DNA from 3 places in the Thermoanaerobacter sp. RKWS2 genome. Region 3 is predicted to be linked to each of the others. Evidence: riboswitches for the same ligand, from Rfam matches in the RefSeq annotation. Region 3 holds a riboswitch; each other region holds the start of a gene.

Region 1 (4,500 bases), 330 kb from region 3:
ATATTACAAAAACTTTTTTCCCTACAGTGAACCAAGCTGCTTGTAAATTTTTCAGTGAAAAAGCAAATATAGTAAATTTGCAAGCAAGGTCCTCGGATTTAAGAAAAATCATCAACAACAATTTAGAAAAACTTTATAACAAATTAGATAAACTTCAACAAGAATTAAACGAAGCAAAAAATGCTGACACTTTTAGACTTTACGGCGAACTTATAACAGCAAATATGCACCTTCTAAAAAAAGGAATGGAAAGCTTCAAAACCATGAACTATTACACTGGCGAAGAAATTGAAATACCCATTGACAAAAAATATTCCCCTTCAGAAAATGCCCAAAGATACTTTAAAAAATACAGCAAGTTAAAAAATGCCAATAAAATAATAGAAAAACAAATATCCGATACTCTTGAGGAAATAACTTATTTAGAAGGTCAACTAGTGAACTTGGAAAATTGTACATTACCATCAGAAATAGAGGAAATAAAAAATGAACTGTCTGAACAAGGGTATATACATAAGCAGCAAAAGAAAAAAATATCACGGCAAACTCTTTCTCAACCATTGCATGTAGTATCTTCAGACGGTTTCGACATATATATAGGGAAAAACAACACTCAAAACGATTATCTAACGTTAAAATTCGCAAATCCTAACGATATATGGCTTCACACAAAAGACATACCAGGGTCCCACGTCATAATAAAGACAAATAACAAATCTGTGCCTGAAACAACTCTTATTGAAGCTGCAAAATTAGCCGCCAAATATAGCAAAGCGAAAAATTCTTCAAATGTACCTGTTGATTATACCTTAAAAAAATACGTAAAAAAACCTTCTGGCGCAAAACCAGGTTTTGTAATATATACAAACCAAAAGACCCTTTATGTAAATCCAGAGTAAGATGCTTTTTAGGCATCTTACTTCTTATTTTAAAGGCACACTAAATATAGGAATATATTTTCTTCTATTTTCTTGTATAACGCTCTCATACAAAAAAATTGTATCTACTAAAATAGCCTCTTTCTCTTGTTTTTCAAAAAGATTATTTACTTCTTCTATGTCAATGCTTAAACGTATGTCTCTGGCAATAGTAATGTGGGAAGTAAATTTTCTTTCATCTTTTGCAAATCCTATTTTATATAATTCTTTATCTATATTGTGATGCAATTTATTTAGAAATTCACTTTCTTCTGTTCCTATCCACAAAACTCTCATCTCCTTATCACCTTTAAAAAATCCTACTTCTGAAAGTCGTATGTAAAAAGGGCTGATGCCTTTTACTGCAACTTTTGCCGCTTCTTCTATTTTAGAAATAGCCTCTACTTCTATTTCTCCTAAGAATTTTAATGTGATGTGGAAATTATCTTTATAAGTCCATCTCCCTTTTACAGTATAATTTTTCAATGTTTCCTGAAATCTCACTATCTGCTCTATAGCTTTTTCGCCTATATCAATTCCAATAAAAGCTCTCATAATTATCCTCCTTGTTCACTTATTATTGTTATTATTTTCCTGGTAATAATTGTTTCTATTAATAAACTCCTCTTTTAAAATTCCCATTACATATTCATTTATGTACTTACCGTGCTTATATACTACTTCTCTCAATAGCCCTTCTTTTTTAAAACCACATTTTTCATAACTCTTTATTGCCCTTTCATTAAAATCATAAACCCTTAACTCTACTCGATGTAAATTTAATTCATTAAAAATAAAATCCAGTAGTAAATTTAAAGCTTCCGTACCATAGCCTTTATTTCTGTGTTTTTCTTCCCCAATCATTATTGCAATCTCACAGTTTCTATTTTTCCAGTCGACATTATTATATGAAACATTTCCTATATATTCACCTGTGCTCCTAAGTATTATAGCGAATTCTCCATTTTCTTTTGGATCTTTTTTTGTTTTCCACCTTTCTGCAACAGTTTCTACTGTAACAGGATATGGTATACCCGGCATCGTTAAATTTCTACTATCATCACTATTCCGAAACTCTACAAATTTTTCAAAATATTTGCTCTCAAATGGAACAAGTTCAATTCTATTACTTTTTAACATGACCAAAACCCTCCAAAGAAATTTTTAATTTATTATAGCACAAAAATCAGAAGAAAAGTGATCCTTTTTAAAAAGTTCAGTGTGCTTTTCACTAAGTTTATTTAACATTTCATAGGCTTGCATAACTGGTGTTAGTATATTATTGTAGACACTTTTGGATTAATTATTGCGATAACAATGACATTTTCGCTGGCTATTGACAAATTGCTTTTTAGCCTATTGACAAAAGTTTATGTTGATGTTATTATCTAATTAAATTGCTGAAGTGAATAATAAAATAAAAACTCTTATCGAGAGCAGGTGGAGGGACTGGCCCGATGAAACCCGGCAACCGGTGGCCGAAAGTTTTAAACATGCGGCTGCACGGTGCTAATTCCTGCAGAACGTTGAGTTCTGGCAGATAAGAGGATTTAAAAACCTCTTCGTACTGTCAGAAGAGGATTTTTTATTTTTATTTTGGGAAAGGAGGCTTTTCTTTGATCTATATTAGAAATCTTACAAAAGTTTATCATTCAGCTTCAGGAAATGTTAGGGCTTTGGAAGACGTCAACCTCAACATAGAAAAAGGCGATATTTTTGGAATTATAGGTCTGAGCGGTGCTGGAAAGAGTACTCTCCTGCGCTGCATAAATATGCTCGAAAAGCCAACTTCCGGTTCAATTGAGATAGATGGTGTTGAAATGACTCGGCTTTCTCCCTCTGAATTAAAAGAAATGCGAAAAAAAATAGGCATGATATTCCAGCATTTTAATCTGTTATCATCCAGAACTGTCAGAGGCAATGTGGCTTTTCCTTTGGAGATTGCCGGGCTGGACAAAAGGACAATCGATAAAAAAGTAGAAAATCTTTTAGAGCTCGTGGGGCTTTCCGACAAGGCCGACAACTATCCTTCTCAGCTTTCAGGCGGTCAAAAACAGCGGGTAGGCATAGCACGAGCCCTGGCTAATGATCCGAAAGTTCTTCTTTGTGACGAACCTACTTCAGCGCTGGATCCAGAAACAACTCTTTCTATTTTAAATCTTTTAAAAGATATAAATAGGGAGCTGGGAATCACCATAGTTCTCATAACTCATGAAATGAATGTCATTAAACAAATTTGCAATAAAGTAGCAGTTATTGAAAAAAGTCGTGTGGTAGAACAGGGACCTCTTATTGAAGTATTTAAAAAACCTCAAACAGAAACCGCACGAAATTTTTTAAAATCTGTAACTTTATCAGAAATACCTAAGGAATTAAAAGATAGGATTGAAAACTTGTCCCACGAACACTTGGAAGGCAAAATTATTAAAATTGCCTTTTTCGGCGAAATTACAACAGAACCTGTCATATCAAGCATTATAAGAAAATTTGATGTTGACACCAATATTCTCTATGGAAACATTGACCACATCCAGGGTATGCCCTACGGTACTCTTATAGTTGAGCTAAGAGGCAAAAACGGTGAAACAGACGCTGCTTTAAAATATCTAAAAGATTTGGGACTCGACGTGGAGGTGATTGAAAATGTCTGAAACTATAAACTTATTGCTGGTCGGAACGTGGCAAACTATATACATGGTAGTGGTATCAACGCTCATAGCAACAATTTTTGGTGTACCACTTGGTGTGCTGTTAATGGTAACTGACAAAGATCAGATACTGCATAACGAACCTTTAAACAAAATACTAGGTACTATTGTAAATATTTTCCGTTCTGTACCCTTTGTAATACTTTTAATTGTACTTATACCTTTCACCCGGTTGCTTGTAGGAAAAGCTATAGGAACCACTGCTGCTATTGTTCCACTTTCTGTAGCAGCTATCCCTTTTATGGGAAGGCTTACCGAAACAGCATTGAGAGAGGTAGACCGCGGTGTCATTGAAGCAGCCCAGTCTATGGGAGCTTCGCCTTTTCAAATTATAACTAAGGTGTTAATCCCTGAGGCTCTACCTTCCATAGCAGCAGGGGTTACTATAACTACTATAAATTTAGTAGGATATTCTGCAATGGCAGGTGTTATAGGAGGTGGTGGGCTAGGAGATTTAGCAGTAAGATATGGATATCAGCGATTTATGCTCGACATTATGCTTTATACCGTAGCAATTTTGGTAGCTATGGTACAACTAATTCAATTTCTAGGAGATATATTAGTAAAACATCTGTCAAGGAACCGGTAAATTATATTTAAAAAGGAGGAAATTAAAGTGAAAAAAATTTTAACCGTAGTTTTACTATTTAGTCTTATAACACTTTTTATCTCAGGATGTGGAGCAAAACAAACATCCCAATCCCAAACACAGGACACATCAAAGATAACCATCAAAGTAGGAGCTACTCCAGTGCCCCACGCCCAAATTTTAAACGTCGTAAAACCTATACTTGCGAAAGAGGGAATTAATTTAGAAATTGTAGAGTTTACAGATTATGTGCAACCTAATCTAAAACTTGCTGAAAAAGAATTAG
Region 2 (4,500 bases), 1.4 Mb from region 3:
TTCTTTTTGGACATCTAAGCCTAAATCTTCATTTTCCATTAGCGTCATGTTAAACAATCTCTCTGCTGTGTGTAATTCAGCTATATAATAAGGTATATAGTAGATTCCTACAGTATTATCTTCAAAAGTTTCAATATGTATTTTTTCATTTTGTACTAAAAGCACAAAAGAATCTTCTACTTCTTCTTCGCTTACTTCTAACAAACTTGCTGCTTCTTTTTTAACAATTCTTTCGGCACATAGGTGTGACCATTTGCCGCATACTGCATCAAAACATATCGAGTACCAGAAGATATGCGATATAGAGAATGAGGGTCAACTCCTAGGTTCTCTGCTATTTTGTCTGCAGTTTTAAATCCTATTCCAAATATATCGTCAGCCAATCTGTAAGGGTTTTGCTTAATAATTTCAATCGCGTTGTTTCCGTATTCTTTATAAATCTTTATAGCCATTGCAGTGGAAATACCGTACCCCTGCAAAAATACCATCACTTCTTTTATGCCCTTTTGCATTTCATAAGCTTCACAAATTCTTTTTATCTTCTCATCGCTTAGACCTTTTATTTCTTTTAATCTTTCTGGTGCAGTTTCAATTATATTTAAAGAATCAACGCCAAACTTTTTTACAATTTTTCTTGCTGTAATAGGACCTATTCCAGGAATTAAGCCAGAAGATAAAAACTTTTCTATTCCTTCTAAAGTGGTGGGAGCCAAGGTTTCATAATTTAAAACCCTAATTTGCTCACCATAATCAGGATGTTCTACCCATTCTCCTTCAATTTTAATTCTTTCCCCAATGTTTACATAAGGCATATAACCTACAGCAGTGACTACTAAACCTTGGGTACTTAATTCTAAAACCGTATAACCATTTTGTTCATTTCTAAAAATTATTTCTTCAACTACACCCTCTATGTCAATCATAGCCGATTCTCCTGTTTTAATTCTTTTCTTTATTTAATTTTACCTTATATTTAAAGCAAATTAAAGCCAATTCATTTCTTTTTTCAATTTTTGTGGTATAATTAAGGTAGCGAAGCGTTTACAAAACATAAATTCTATGGCATTAAAAAAGATATATAAAAAATGCCATAAGCCCGGGTTTACCCGGGCTTTCAAATTTATATTCCTGCCAACTTTTTTAATATATCTACTTTGTCTGTTTTCTCCCATGGGAGGTCTAAGTCGTGTCTTCCAAAGTGGCCATAAGCTGCAACTTGTCTATAAATAGGTCTTCTTAAATCTAAATCCCTAATTATAGCTGCAGGTCTTAAATCAAAAACTTGTTTTACAATTTCCGAAATCTTTTCATCTGATATTTTACCTGTGCCAAAAGTATCAATACCTATTTCAAGAGGTGTAGCAACACCTATCGCATAAGCTAATTGCACTTCACACTTCTTAGCAAGTCCTGCTGCCACAATATTTTTTGCCACATATCTTGCAGCATAACTTGCGGATCTATCAACTTTTGTAGGGTCTTTACCAGAAAAAGCTCCGCCCCCGTGCCTTGCATATCCGCCATAGGTGTCTACAATAATTTTTCTTCCTGTAAGTCCGCTATCACCTTGAGGTCCACCAATTACAAACCTTCCTGTGGGATTTACAAAAATTTTAGTCTTATTATCTATCATATTTTCGGGAATTATGGGTTTTATTACATGTTCAATAATATCTCTTTCAATAGTATCGTGATCAATCTCAGGTGCATGTTGAGCTGATACTACAACAGAATCTACCCTCACAGGCCTGTCATCTTCATACTCTACTGTTACTTGTGTTTTACCATCTGGTCTTAAATAGCTTAATGTCCCGTTCTTTCTAACTTCCGCCAGTCTTCTTGCAAGCTTGTGAGCTAGCATTATAGGCATAGGCATTAATTCTTCTGTTTCATCGCAAGCAAAACCAAACATTAAACCCTGGTCTCCAGCGCCAATAGCCTCAATTTCCGAATCTGAAAGTTCTCCTCTTTTAGCTTCTAATGCCTTGTCCACACCGAGGGCAATATCCGGTGATTGCTCATCAATAGAAGTGATAACCGCACAAGTATCAGCGTCAAAGCCGAATTTTGCTCTAGTATAGCCAATTTCTTCTACTACTTTCCTTACAACTTTCGGTATGTCTACATAACAATCTGTAGTAATTTCACCCATTACTAAAACCAAACCGGTAGTTACAGCAGTCTCACAAGCAACTCTGGCATAGGGATCTTTTTTCAAAATTTCATCTAATATTGCGTCAGAAATCTGATCACAAATTTTATCAGGATGCCCCTCAGTGACTGATTCAGATGTAAACAGTCTACGCATTTTTTTCTATTCCTCCTTAAAAACAAAATAAAACCCCTTCCAAAAGAAGAGGCCCATACCCTCATCTTTCAGAAGCATGCTTCTGAGAGAATTAGCACCTTGTCCGATAGGACAGGTTGCTGGGTTTCATCGGGCTCTTTCCCTCCACCTCTCTTGATAAGAGCATGTTATTAAATTTTCTGATGTCTACTATAGCACACTTTATCTACTATGTCAAATATTTTTGCATCAAAAAAGAGCATGCTAAAACATGCTCTCAGTTTGTTGACAAAGTTAAAAAATATTCAAAGGAGATATTTTGCATCGTCGCTCCGATGTTCCAAAGCGACAAAACTAAAGCTCGACCTTCGGGCTCCGGCAGGGTACCGGGCACAATCGGCCTCCTTGCCTCAGGTGCCCGCCTTCGCCATCCATGGCTTTGGCCCTGCCTCCACCCTCGGTCTTGCTAAGTTTTGTTACCGCTTTGTAACAAGTCGCTCCTTATGCAAAATATCTCCTTTACGAAAGTTTGTCTACAGTCTGAGAGCATGCTAAAACATGCTCTTTTCTTTAAAAAATTATATTTAAAATGCTACAAATTTTTCTCCAGGAACTCCACATACAGGACATTTTTCTGGCAATACATCAACAGAGGTATATCCGCAAACAGGACATATGTAAACTTTTGATATCTTTATATCTTCTCCTTTTAATGCTGCTTCTTTTGCTTCAGTGTACAATTTTGCATGTATTTTTTCAGCCTCAATAGCATAATGTATGCTTTTTTTAGCTCCAGATTCCTCTTGAAGTTCTGCAACAGCATTATAAGCAGGATACATCTCTTCTACTTCAAAGGTTTCCCCTTCTATAGCTTTTTCAAGATTTTCTACTGTATTTCCAACTTCTCCAAGAGTTTTATAATGATTTGTGGCATGTACCAATTCAGCATAGGAAATAGCCCTGAAAAGTCTTGCAATATTAGGTTTGCCTTCTTTTTCAGCTACATCAGCAAAAATTTGATATCTCATGTGAGCTTGGCTCTCTCCTGCATAGGCTTCACTAAGATTGTGTCTCGTCATTTCTCTCATAAAAGATTCCTCCTTAATCAAATTTTTATTAATAAATAATTATTTTCTCTTTCAAATAATATTATACTACACTTTTTTACCATGTCAAGATATTTGAAGGAGAAAAATAAAAAAAGACCTCTCGGTCTTTTTTTCAATGGTGGAGGGAGATGGATTCGAACCATCGAAGGCGACAGCCAACAGATTTACAGTCTGCCCCCTTTGGCCACTTGGGTATCCCTCCACAATATTTAATTTTTTGAAAATGGTGGTCGCAATAGGACTCGAACCTATGACCCCCTGCTTGTAAGGCAGGTGCTCTCCCAGCTGAGCTATACGACCACAATGGTCGGGATGGAGGGACTTGAACCCCCGACCCCATGCTCCCAAAGCACGTGCGCTACCAACTGCGCCACATCCCGACATCAGTGACGAAATAAATTATAATAGAAAAAATGAAATTTCACAATAGGCATAGAAGCTTAAAAATGGCCGTTTTATTGATTTATCGCTTGTAATCTTTAAATTTTTTAAGAATACGTCATATTTTAAATCAATTGATTTAAAATAGAAGCAAAGAATTTTTTGAATTTTTTCTTCAAACTAACTCTATCCTTAGGATAAGCTTAATGTTTTAACTTTATCTACTCAGCAAATAATAATATATTAACCAAATATTTATGTTTTTGTAATACACCTGTAATAATGCAATGGTACAATTAACCTGTAAAAACACAATAAAAACCAACTGGAGGGATATAATTGAGAATTAAAAAAATCTTATCTTTATGCATCAGCTCTCTTCTACTATTTTTAGCTTTTCCAATGCAAAATGTAAAGGCCGATACATATACAATCCTTGAGGCAAAAGAATTTGCACAAAATTTAAGTAAAGGAGTAGTACATAAAAATATAACCTATTTTACGACTGAAGGATGGATAAACATTAACGTGTTAAAAGTGGACTTAACTGATAAATATACTGATGTATCAGTAATTTTCAATCCTACTGGCATAAAGGATAGAATGCCAGTGCGTGAAATGGCAAATTCTTATGGTGCTGTGGCTGCTGTGAACGGCGATTTCTTCGATACAAAAACAGGATTCGTAATAGGAGCAACAGTAAAAGATGGAAAGTTAATAACA
Region 3 (4,500 bases):
AGAGTGCTTCAAGGTCGTGTTTGTCTAATTCTTCTATATTGTCAGACTCAAAACCATCCCCAAATTGCCAGCCATTTACTCCGTCTATACAAGCTTCTGCCCACCATCCATCTAAAATACTTAAATTTAACACTCCGTTCATGGCGGCTTTCATGCCGGAGGTACCACTGGCCTCTAATGGTCTTCTTGGATTGTTTAACCACACATCAGTGCCTCGAGTAAGCATTTTTCCTATTGTCATATCGTAATCTTCTAAGAATACTACGCTTTCAGGATATTTCTTTGTCATCTCTATTAATTTTGCGACAATTTTTTTACCCACGTCATCTAATGGATGACCTTTTCCTGAAAACACCATTTGAATTTTTTTAGACCTTAGATAATCACCTATGACTTCGTCATTTGTAAATATAAGGTCGCTTCTTTTGTAAGGAGCAGCTCTCCTTGAAAAACCTATCAAAAGCTTGTCAGCGTCTAATTTAACTCCTGTCCTTTGATATACAAAATCAATTAATTCTTGTTTTAAAATATTATGAGTTTCTAAAAGTCCTTCACCTTTGTTGTAGGCTTCTATTATCCTTTTATCTACCCAAGTGTTTCTGTCAATTCCGTTTGTTATTGAAATTATAGGAGCCTTGTTGTCAACATGTTGCCACATTTTGTTTGCAGTTTGACCGTGAAGTTTTGAGACACCGTTTGCAATACGAGAAAGTCTCAAACCTGCGACTGTCATATTAAAAGGAACACCACCAATTTGAGCCATTTGCTCAATTGAAAGGCCATTGTTTGCACCCATGTACATGAGAAGTTCTAAATCGTGAGATTCGTTTCCTTCTTTAACAGGGGTATGGGTTGTAAATACTACTTCTTCCCTTGTGGCTTTCCACGCCTCTTCAAAACTCATATTTTGATTTTCCATTTTCTCTCTTATAAGCTCAATGGCTGCTAATACTGCATGCCCTTCGTTAAAATGATAAACATCAACATCAATTCCCAAAGCTCTTAAAGCTCTTACTCCGCCAATGCCTAATACTATTTCCTGTGCAACTCTTTCTTCACCAAACCATCCATAAAGTTGACCTGTTATCCATCTGTCCCCATTTTCTGGTATATCTGTGTCAAGCAAATACAGAGGAGCATTGTCAAAGTTGTCTATCAACCATACTTTGCAATACACATTTCTATTTCTTATTTTTACTTTTACCTTTACTCCAGTGTCCTTTAAAAAGTCGTACTTACGTGTGTAATTGCGATAGGCATCATAGGGGTATCCGTCTTCACCGATATGTTGTTCTGTATAACCTTGTTTCCACAGTATGCCTATTCCTACTAAAGGCATACCTAACTCTTTTGCAGCTTTTAGATGGTCTCCTGCTAAAATGCCTAAGCCACCTGCATATAGTTTGAAATCTGACTGTAAGCCATATTCCATGCAGAAATAGGCTACTCTTGGTAATTTTTCATTACCCATATTAAACCTCCTCATTTTCCAAGTGTTAAGTATATTATAATATTAAAAAAATCATTATGCAAGTGTTTGCACAAGTATTAAAAATAAAAACAGTGTTATTGCTCGATAATTTTTATATCTATGTACGGGCCACTCAGTGAATGCTAATACTAAAAGCATTATAAAATTCACAATAGGTATAAACATCAAAAGACCATATGCTCCTCCATAACCAGTTTTATCAAAAATTTTCCACCAGATTAAACCGTAAAGTATAATTGATCCAATAGAAAGGATACCAAAAATAAGAGATGAGAACATTCAAAACATTCCTTTCTCGAAAATTTATATTCTTTACAATTATAGTATAGCAAATAACATAAAAAATTTACAGATTTATTTTAAAAAAGTTAAAAGCCTGCAAAATCTTTAGAGAGGGACAAAAAAATTTCTATTGACATAGGAGTTAATCCATAGTATCATATAGCTTAAATAGTTTAACAATTTAATACTTTAAAATCTCTTATCGAGAGTGGTGGAGGGACTGGCCCGATGAAACCCGGCAACCGGCATTTTATATGCGTCTTGGTGCCAATTCCAGCAGCGTTTCGCTGAAAGATGAGAGAGTTTTGGTGTCTCTTCTTTTGGCGAAGAGACTTTTTTATTTTTAAAAATGGAGGCGATGTAGATGTTGAAAAATGAAAATTTGTGTACTAAACTTAAGAAAAGGAAGTTTGTTGTGACAGCAGAAATTTCTACGCCAAAAGGGGTAGATATAACGAAAACTATTGAAGAAGCGAGAAAATTAAAAGGCATTGTAGATGCCTTAAATATAACGGACTGTCCTATGGCGAATATGCGGATGAGTCCTATAGCAGTCGCTCACCTTTTACAAGACCACTTAAACATTGAAGCTATTTTTCATTTGACCTGTAGAGACAGAAATCTGATAGGCCTTCAGTCAGAGCTCTTAGGAGCTTATGCGTTAGGTGTGAGAAACATACTAGCCTTGACAGGAGATGAACCTTCCCGTGGAGATACTCCTCAGGCTAAAGGGGTATATGATGTAGATTCTGTTGGGCTTTTAAAGATTATCAGTGCTTTTAATAGAGGTTATGATTACAATGGAAATAAATTAGATTCCCCAACAGAATTTTGCGCCGGTACGACTGCAAATCCAAATGATTTAAGGGATGAAGCACTAGAGAAGCTTAAAGTTAAGATAGAGGCAGGGGCAGAATTTATTCAAACACAACCGGTTTATGATGAGGAAATTTTATTTAAGTTTATTGAAAAGATTAAAAATTTCAATGTACCACTTTTGATAGGCATATTACCTCTTAAAAGCTATAAAATGGCAGTCAATTTAAATGAAAAAGTGCCAGGTATAGATATTCCAGAAAAAGTTTTAGAAAGGCTAAAGGATGGAGGAAGAGAAGAGGGAATAAACATAGCTGTAGAGTTTATAAAGCGGATACGCAGTGAAGTTGCAGGAATTCACATTATGCCTTTAGGGAGTACAAATGTTGTGTTAGAAATAATTTCAAGAGTCGATGATTTAGTCTGTGATTTTGCAGAAAATAACGTACAGATGAATTAAATGGAGGTTAAAAATGTTAGACATTTTTAAAGAACTTTCAAATAGAGTGATTGTTTTTGATGGAGCAATGGGGACACAACTTCAAGAGAGGGGTTTAAAAACTGGAGAGTGTCCCGAATATATGAATATAACCCATCCAGAAGTAGTATTTGATATCCACAGGTCCTATATAGAAGCAGGAGCGGATGTGATTGAGACAAATACCTTTGGCGCTAACAGGATAAAATTAGCAAAATATGGACTGGAAAATGAGGTTTTCAATATTGTCACTCAGGCTGTCAAAATTGCCAAAGAAGCTTCCAAAGATAAACCTGTGGCACTTTCTATAGGACCTATTGGAGAACTTTTGACCCCTTATGGAGACATGACTTTTGACGAAGCTTATGATGTTTTTAAAGAAGTAGTTATAGCTGCAGAAAGAGCGGGAGCAGATATTGTTTTAATTGAAACAATGTCAGATATGCTGGAGGCAAAAGCTGCCATTCTTGCTGCTAAAGAGAATTCAAACATGAAAGTTATATGTACAATGACTTTTCAAGAAGATGGAAGGACTCTCATGGGGTCAGACCCTATAACTGTAGTAGTTAGTTTACAAGGGTTAGGATTAGATGCCATTGGCGTTAACTGCTCGACAGGCCCCGATAAAATGGTAAGTGTAGTGGAAAAAATGTCTCAAGTTTCTCGCATACCTATTATTGCACAACCTAATGCAGGTATGCCTGTCATTCGCGACGGCAAAACAGTTTACGACTTAAAACCAGAAGAATTTGCTAGTTTCTTTCCTTTACTTGTTGAAAAAGGCGCTTCTATAGTGGGAGGGTGCTGCGGTACTACTCCTCACTATATAAAACTTGTTAAAAAAGCTGTAAAAGATTTAAAGCCAAAAGTCAAAGTCAACAAATTTACAGCTGTAGCTTCCAATACAAAAACAGTTTTCATAGGTGAAAATTATCTTTTAAGGGTTATAGGGGAACGTATAAATCCTACTGGAAAAAAGAAGTTAAGTGAGGCTTTTTTGGCGGGAAATGTGAGTTTAGCAGTAGAGGAAGCTATAAAACAGCAAAAATGCGGAGCGGAAATATTGGATGTAAATGTGGGAGTTCCTGGGGTAAACGAAGAAGAATTACTTCCTAAAGTAGTTTCTGAAATACAAAATGTGGTAGACATTCCTCTTCAAATAGATAGCACTAATATTAAAGCTGTAGAAAAAGCTATAAGAATTTTAAGAGGTAGACCCATAATCAACTCTGTAAGTGCAAAAGAGGAAAGTTTAAAAGAAGTGCTTCCTATTGTCAAAAAATACGGAGCTTGTGTTGTAGGACTTACTGTAGGAGATAAAGGGCTTCCCAAAGATAGGCATGAAAGAATTGAAAATGCGAAAAAAATTATAAAAAAAGCGGAAGAGTATGGCATACCTAAAGAGGACATATTGATAGATTGTATTGTGCTG

Evidence for each region. A riboswitch is a leader RNA that binds a small molecule or an ion and turns the genes downstream of it on or off. The one in region 3 is predicted to bind S-adenosylmethionine.
Region 1: another riboswitch for S-adenosylmethionine. It lies ahead of OEI98_RS08635 (methionine ABC transporter ATP-binding protein); the one in region 3 lies ahead of OEI98_RS10400 (methylenetetrahydrofolate reductase).
Region 2: another riboswitch for S-adenosylmethionine. It lies ahead of metK (methionine adenosyltransferase); the one in region 3 lies ahead of OEI98_RS10400 (methylenetetrahydrofolate reductase).

What each region holds. Positions count from the first base shown of each region.
Region 1 covers NZ_CP110888.1:1,620,523-1,625,022, forward strand. The annotation lists partial or broken gene OEI98_RS15080 (Rqc2 family fibronectin-binding protein) at 1-530, shown strand, start outside; gene OEI98_RS15315 (NFACT RNA binding domain-containing protein) at 561-899, shown strand; gene thpR (RNA 2',3'-cyclic phosphodiesterase) at 924-1,472, opposite strand; gene OEI98_RS08630 (GNAT family N-acetyltransferase) at 1,488-2,057, opposite strand; SAM riboswitch class I at 2,342-2,464, shown strand; gene OEI98_RS08635 (methionine ABC transporter ATP-binding protein) at 2,534-3,568, shown strand; gene OEI98_RS08640 (methionine ABC transporter permease) at 3,561-4,214, shown strand; gene OEI98_RS08645 (MetQ/NlpA family ABC transporter substrate-binding protein) at 4,242-4,500, shown strand, end outside.
Region 2 covers NZ_CP110888.1:535,711-540,210, reverse strand. The annotation lists partial or broken gene OEI98_RS02685 (ATP-dependent RecD-like DNA helicase) at 1-923, opposite strand, end outside; gene metK (methionine adenosyltransferase) at 1,121-2,308, opposite strand; SAM riboswitch class I at 2,367-2,471, opposite strand; gene OEI98_RS02675 (rubrerythrin family protein) at 2,872-3,375, opposite strand; tRNA gene OEI98_RS02670 (tRNA-Tyr) at 3,513-3,598, opposite strand; tRNA gene OEI98_RS02665 (tRNA-Val) at 3,621-3,696, opposite strand; tRNA gene OEI98_RS02660 (tRNA-Pro) at 3,701-3,776, opposite strand; gene OEI98_RS02655 (phosphodiester glycosidase family protein) at 4,117-4,500, shown strand, end outside.
Region 3 covers NZ_CP110888.1:1,952,420-1,956,919, reverse strand. The annotation lists gene glgP (alpha-glucan family phosphorylase) at 1-1,471, opposite strand, end outside; SAM riboswitch class I at 1,971-2,075, shown strand; gene OEI98_RS10400 (methylenetetrahydrofolate reductase) at 2,139-3,050, shown strand; gene OEI98_RS10395 (homocysteine S-methyltransferase family protein) at 3,064-4,500, shown strand, end outside.